One region of the Paenibacillus glycanilyticus genome, then DNA from elsewhere that is predicted to be linked to it. Evidence: riboswitches for the same ligand, from Rfam matches in the RefSeq annotation. Region 1 holds a riboswitch; each other region holds the start of a gene.
The links. Region 1 has a riboswitch for cyclic di-AMP ahead of ACR9FF_RS01845 (APC family permease). Riboswitches for the same ligand answer to the same signal wherever they lie in the genome.
Positions count from the first base shown of each region.

Region 2: another riboswitch for cyclic di-AMP. It lies ahead of ACR9FF_RS29165 (hypothetical protein); the one in region 1 lies ahead of ACR9FF_RS01845 (APC family permease).
Region 3: another riboswitch for cyclic di-AMP. It lies ahead of ACR9FF_RS26155 (KamA family radical SAM protein); the one in region 1 lies ahead of ACR9FF_RS01845 (APC family permease).

Region 1 is NZ_CP195155.1:375,375-377,636, reverse strand. It holds gene ACR9FF_RS01845 (APC family permease) at 1-1,249, opposite strand, end outside; cyclic di-AMP (ydaO/yuaA leader) riboswitch at 1,405-1,592, opposite strand; gene bglX (beta-glucosidase BglX) at 1,886-2,262, opposite strand, start outside.
Region 2 is NZ_CP195155.1:6,458,825-6,461,086, reverse strand. It holds gene kdpA (potassium-transporting ATPase subunit KdpA) at 1-162, opposite strand, end outside; gene kdpF (K(+)-transporting ATPase subunit F) at 190-267, opposite strand; gene ACR9FF_RS29165 (hypothetical protein) at 409-828, opposite strand; cyclic di-AMP (ydaO/yuaA leader) riboswitch at 950-1,135, opposite strand; cyclic di-AMP (ydaO/yuaA leader) riboswitch at 1,245-1,440, opposite strand; gene rlmN (23S rRNA (adenine(2503)-C(2))-methyltransferase RlmN) at 1,787-2,262, shown strand, end outside.
Region 3 is NZ_CP195155.1:5,811,859-5,814,120, forward strand. It holds gene ACR9FF_RS26150 (alpha/beta hydrolase) at 1-64, opposite strand, end outside; gene ACR9FF_RS26155 (KamA family radical SAM protein) at 132-1,142, opposite strand; cyclic di-AMP (ydaO/yuaA leader) riboswitch at 1,325-1,463, opposite strand; gene ACR9FF_RS26160 (hypothetical protein) at 1,560-1,910, opposite strand; gene thiD (bifunctional hydroxymethylpyrimidine kinase/phosphomethylpyrimidine kinase) at 1,978-2,262, opposite strand, start outside.

The sequences.
Region 1 (2,262 bases):
TGATCAAGGCCCCAATCGAGTTAATGATGAACTTGCCAACCCAGCCCTTCGGCCTTTGGCGGAACCATTTGACCAGCATCCCCGTCTGCGACAGCGTAAACGGTATAAATACGCCAACCGCGTACAACGGAATGAGATGCTCAGTCTTGCCCTGAAACGCAATGATCAGAATGATGGACAGAATCCCCAAGCTGATGATGCCGTTCGAGTAACCGAGACGGTCGCCGCGAGCCGTAAACATTCTTGGGATAAACTTATCCTTCGCCAGGTTAACGGCCAGCAGCGGGAAAGCCGAATAGCCGGTGTTGGCTGCCAGGATCAAGATAAGAGCCGTAGTACCCTGGATAAAATAATACATTGTATGGCGTCCGAATATCCCTTCGGCGATCTGCGACACAACCGTTACTTCTTCTTTCGGCGCTATACCGTAGTAATACGCCAGGAAGACGATACCCGAGAACAAGATCGAGAGCAGGCCGCCCATCGCTAATAACGTCTTGGCCGCATTGTTCGGCGCAGGATCCTTGAAGTTCGGGATCGCGTTCGAGATGGCCTCAACCCCGGTCAAAGCCGAGCTGCCGGATGCAAACGCACGAAGCAGCAGGAACAGGCTGATACCCGCAACCGGCGTTCCTAACGAGGTGTGAAGCGTAGGCGATACGTCGCCTGTAGCGATTTTGTACAAGCCTACAATGACCATGACAACAATCGCAAGCACAAATAAGTAAACGGGATAAGCAAGGATAGACGCCGATTCCGTCACGCCCCGCAGGTTTAAGATCGTAATAAAAAGGACAAACACGATAGAGATTAGTACCGAATGCTCGTGCAGGCTTGGAAAAGCGGACGTGATCGCGTCCGTACCCGCCGACACGCTTACCGCTACGGTCAATATATAATCGACCAGCAGGGCGCCGCCGGATATGAGGCCCGGGAATACCCCGAGATTTTCCTTCGATACGACATAAGCTCCCCCGCCATGCGGGTAGGCAAATATGATTTGCCGGTAAGACAGGATAAGTGCCGTTAATAAGACCAGCACCCCGACACCAATCGGAATCGAATACCAAAACGCCGCTGCGCTAACGGTCATCAAGACGAGCAAAATTTGCTCTGGCCCGTATGCAACGGATGATAAGGCATCCGAGGACAGGATCGCAAGCGCCTTCGTTTTAATGAGCTTCTGTTCCCCTAATTCCGTGGACTTAAGGGGACGCCCGATCAGTAATCTTTTGATAAGAGTAAACACACAGGTCACCGCCAACGTTGAAGTTAAACATCTAATACCTGGATACTTGGTTACTCAAACACTTATCAGTGCTAATGTAACCACTTTTGCTTTTTTCTACGCACAGAAAAAAGACCGCAGAGTATCCTCCCGCGGCCCGTAAAAATAACCGAAGTTCACCCTCTCTATCAACGCTTACAAGGTTAGCTGACGGATTCGGGCGTCTAGAGTCGCCCTACAGCCTGCTGCCGCAACATTGCGGCCGGCATGCCGATTCACCCCGGCGACAAGCATGCACTTTCCTGCCTATCGCAATTGGTTCCCCTGCTCTCCGTTTCTAACGGAAACTCAGCGAATACGAACATATGAAGTTTTGCAGATTTGATCATAGACCCGTTCCCCCATTTCTGTAAACTGCGATATAAACGCGAAAAGGGGCAGATTAGTCCATTTTCCATACATGAATGCGGATACATATTAGGTTCACTCTCGGAATGTCGGAAATAAACCGCCATTCTTTCTTTTACCGTGAAATCGGCAGATAATCCCTGATATAGCAGTGGAGATTGGCTATTACCTGACGGGCATGCTCCATTAAAGTCGCTGTAAGCAAAAAAAGCGCGAACCTGCCTGTGGCCGGGCCGCGCTTTTTTTGTTTTATTTCGTAAGGCGGAACGATTTCGCTTCCGCATCGCGGCTGTTAGGGCCTACAAAGAGATGGAATTCGCCTGCATCGCTCTTCAGCTGCAGATCCGCATGGTAATAACGAAGCTGCTCCTCGGAAATCTCAAATGTCACTGTCTGCGTCTCGCCCGGCTGGATAGCCAGCTTGCGGAAGCCCTTCAGCTCCTTCAGCGGACGGACCACCTCGCCGGCAAGATCGCGCACGTACAGCTGGACAACCTCTTCGCCGGCAGCAGCTCCCGTGTTTGTCACGTCAACCGATACCCGAAGCGTATCTCCTGCGTTCATAACGTCCGTCGACAGGGTGGCCTCGCTGTACGAGAAGCTCGTATAGCTCAGACCGTAGCCAA
Region 2 (2,262 bases), 670 kb from region 1:
CGATTTCAGCCCGATGACTTTATAGATGAACCGTTCTATGCCGCCGAATAAACGGTCGGTCCGGTTCGGTTGATCCGAGTACACGTGGTACACGTAGGTTCCGAGCGGTTTGACGAGCAGTACGAGCACGCCAATCACGATAATGAGCTGTAAAATATCCATTGTGGCCTCCCAGCGATCGATAAGGTTTTAAAATTTCTCCGGATTGATCAAGGCGTAAATCAAGTAAAGAAAAAGAAACAGGGCAAGCACTAACGTGACGATCATCGCTTATCCTCCTCTTGAATAGCCCGGTCGCACCATTGCATAAAGCCGGCGAAAAGTATGAATATCGCTGCCAGAAGCAGCACCATATAGATATCCTGCATAGCAAATTCCTCCTAAAAGAATGGCGAATAACTTTCGACCTTACCGATTATCTTGGCTCGCCATGAGGTCGTTTATGATTAAAAAAGAAGTATCCGCATGGCTGGAATGAATGACGTAATTGGCGCCCATCCCTTTATAGATCAGACGGGGATTCGCGCTGTCCGTAACGACGCAGATCGATTTGGATGTCCAGCTGCGGCAGATCTGGATATAACGGCAGCACAGGTTCAAGCTTCTTTCGAATAAAAAGATCCGTCCGACGGGGAGCTCCGGAACACGCCAGGTGGCTTCATCGGTTGTATTAATGACGATGATCGTGGATACGCCAAGCTCCAGCATCCGCTCGTATTCGGTCTTGTTGTTTACGATGGCGGCAAACGGGATATGCCGGCGCAGCAGCTGTTTAATGAAATCCTCGCCCTGCACGTTGGGTGCGGAGACGAGTATATAATCGTCCATGGTTTACGCTCCTCTTTTCGTTAGAGGAATCAACGACAAACAAAAAAGCCGCGGAAGAGGGACTCTTCACGCGGCTTATAAGCGCAGCAGAAAATAAACCGCGCCTATATTCACGATCATCGTTGCCTCTCTTGGTACGCTGACGAAGTTAGCTGACGGATTCGGGCGTAAGAGTCGCCCTACGCCGATGCCGCGCGTCCCGCGCTGCTTCGGCGATTCACCCCGTGGACAAGCTGGCTGTATGGAACAGCCGCCCGTCCGATTGGTTCCCCCGTTCCCCGAGAAGGGGATTAAGCGATAAAGACAGTTGATTAAAAATGGCATGAGAAAAAGCCGCAGAGGAAAGATCCCCGCGGCCTTTAAAGGTCACAAGATCACATCATCCTCTCTACTTGGAAAATGCCCTGCCTAATGGGCAGTCGCATTTTCATCGCTTACGAGGTTAGCTGACGGATTCGGACGGTGAGAGTCGCCCTACCGGGTTCGGCCGCGCGCAGCCTTTTCCCGGATTCACCCCGGATAAGCATGCCGCGCCGGCTCTCACACCGTTGCCATGCCGCTTATCGATTGGTTCCCCCGTTTCCCTTAACGGAAACTCAGCGATTGTTACATTTGCTGAATCGTATATTACGCCTGACGGCCGAAGTTGTAAATGAACCGTAGAGGCGGCATATTGTCTAATTCTGACAAGGAGTTTGGTTAGAGCGTTTACATTTGGAGGGAACTCTACCATGCTCCTTCTTGGACCTTATATCTCCCGAATGCTGCAATTCGTTGTGAAACTTAGGTATATGCCAAGCCTAAATTGGTTTATCCGGGTTGCCAGATAAGAGGGAGGAATGGGCGTATTCTGGAACGATTGGACTTTTTCGCCCCTTGTTTTCGTCAGCTAATTTTGGGACAATAGGAGCAGTATGCGGTTTTGTTTTGGCCGCGTTTCACGAAAAGAGGAAAAACGATGAGTACACCATCCATATACGGATTTACATTAGATCAATTAACGGCTTGGCTTGGCGAGCGCGGGCATAAAAAATTCCGGGCGACGCAGGTGTGGGAATACTTGTACCGGAAGCGGGTAACGAGCTTTGCGGATATGACGGATGTTCATCCGGACTGCGTGAAGCTGCTGGAGGAGAACTTTGCGATCCAGACGCTGGTCGAGCATACGAAGCAGGTGTCGAAGGACGGTACCGTCAAGCTGCTGCTTAAATTGGATGACGGCAACCTGATCGAGACGGTAATGATGCGCCATAAGTTCGGATTGTCGGTCTGCGTAACCACGCAGGTGGGCTGCAACATCGGCTGCAGCTTCTGCGCCAGCGGCCTGCTGAAGAAGAGCAGGGATCTGACAAGCGGCGAGATTGTCGAGCAGATTATGAAGATTCAGCTCCATCTTGACGAAGCGGGCCAAGGCGAGAAGGTCAGCCATATCGT
Region 3 (2,262 bases), 1.3 Mb from region 1:
TCAAGTTTGCTTCTTCCTGCTGAGCTTGCAGGTCGTTCACGATTTCCTGGCCGTATACTCTCATTGATAGAAGCCTCCCGGGATGTGAAATACGATCCCTTCTTACTTCTCCTTTTGCTTATGAACATCCTTTATTTATTCTTGGCAGGCTGACCGGACGGCAGATAGACCATATGATCATCGTGCTCCGACAAATCCTCCAGCCAAGATGCTTCAGGAGGACAATCCAGCATGATAAAACGGCCTTTTCCTTCTTCTTGATAGTGATGGTATTTCACGTAGGCTTTGCCGCCCTCTATATCCAGCAATTCAACCTTGCCGTAATCATGAGCCATCAGAAGCCGGATCCGCTTCCCAAGCTCCGCGGTTAGTTCTTTTGCTTGCTGAACGATGGAGAACTGCGTTTGCAGGGATAGACTAGACTCGGGATAAGAAGGATTAGGACGGTTAATGATAAAGGAATATGGCGAAACCCCAGCCTGGGACAGCTGATCGATCAGCTTGCCTAACAGAAGAGGATCATTATTAACGCCCTTGACAATAGGGGTTTGATTAAGAACGATTACGCCCGCTTGGTGAAGGGCATTAAAGGCTTTCTTCGCTTCGGCCGTTACTTCCCTCGGATGGTTAATCGTGGTCATTAAATAGATGCGTTTCTCCGGACTCGAGAACCGGCTTAACATCTCTAACAGTTCATGGTCCTCGTAAATCCTCATCGGATTATGAACCGGCATTCTGGAATCCAGCCTAATCGTGCCGATATGCTCGATATTCCGCAGCTGCTCGATTATTCGGGTCAGCTTTGAAATACCTAACATCAGGCTATCGCCCGTCAGCACAACCTTATGAATTTCGTTATGTTCGGCGATGTACGCAATTCCTTCCGCTGCCTGGGACACGGGAAGAAGAACCATCGACTGATAAATGTGCTTGCAGCCGGCAGCTTCCCAAGAAAACTCCTGGAGCCCGTGAGGGGCTTCCCCCGCAGCCGCAATCAGATGCTTACGGATCGGATCCTTCGGATCATCCCAGTCAATCAGGTTTAAGTAATAATCATTGACGCGAAAATGCTTCTTAAGCCGTTCTCTTTCCGCCTCCGACAGACCTGCCGATCTACTGTTATCGGCCATTGGTTGTACCATTTCGCATCCCTCCAAAAGGTTATTAAAAGCATCACCTATGCCGGGAAGTCCATCCCACCTCCACGAAAAATGAAAAAAAAGACCCCCGCAGCACAGAGCATGGATATGGTCTGTGCGCAATTTGGGCCTTTAAAACAGAAAAAGACCCTCCAAGGGTCTATCGTTTGCAATGTTATTCGCAAAAGACCCATCTCAAAGCTGACGAGGTTAGCTGACGGACTCGGGATAGATGGTTCCCTACAGCCGATAACCGGCTGATTCGCCCCAAAAGATTGGTTTCCCCGCTTCTCGGCAACGCCGAGAACTAAGCTTATTATAATTATCTCACAATTCGTAATATTGTCAACAATTAATCAGTAAAAATCCCCGCCCAAATTCCCGAGGAAGATTGGGCGGGGTTATGTTAAATCTCTGCGGTCATTTCTTATCCACTTGAAGAAGAAATAAGTGCTTAACCGAAAACGTATCCTTGATGGTATCCTCCGAAATAACGTTCAGCTTGATGAGACCGGCGATTTTGGAGGTATCGGGCTTCGAGAGCAGCCGCCATACATCGGGATCTGGAAGAGCAGCATACAGCTTGCTCTCATCGAATTCCTTGCGCTCCTGGGAAACAATCTTCACCTTGTAGCTGCCTACCTCCAGTTCGGAGAGGTCCAGCTCGGCGCAATGCTGTATAATTTCACCGCGCAGCTCGGATAATTCCTGCTCGATTTCCTTCTGTTTTTGCTTAAGCTGATAATAACGCCTGACTTTGTTATCCTCCACCTTATTCACGCTCCTCTTCATCATATGTATGACGGGAAGCGCGGAATTAGGACTGGATCTTGTCCCGCTATCTAACGGCTAGTCCTCTCTTGCGATAGGCCCAATGATTTGTTGGGCCATGCCCGCTGCCGATGGCAATGCCATCTTCAATGGCTGCCTGTATATAGGCTTTTGCCTGGCGTACGGCTTCCTCGATGTCAAGCCCTTGCGCGAGACCTGCAGTAAGAGCAGCCGAATACGTACAGCCGGTCCCATGGGTACGGGCCGTCTCGATCCGTCTGCCCGCCAGCTCGCTGTAGCCGCTGCCGTCGAAGAGCAGATCCACCGCTTCGGTTCCCGCTTCATGCCCGCC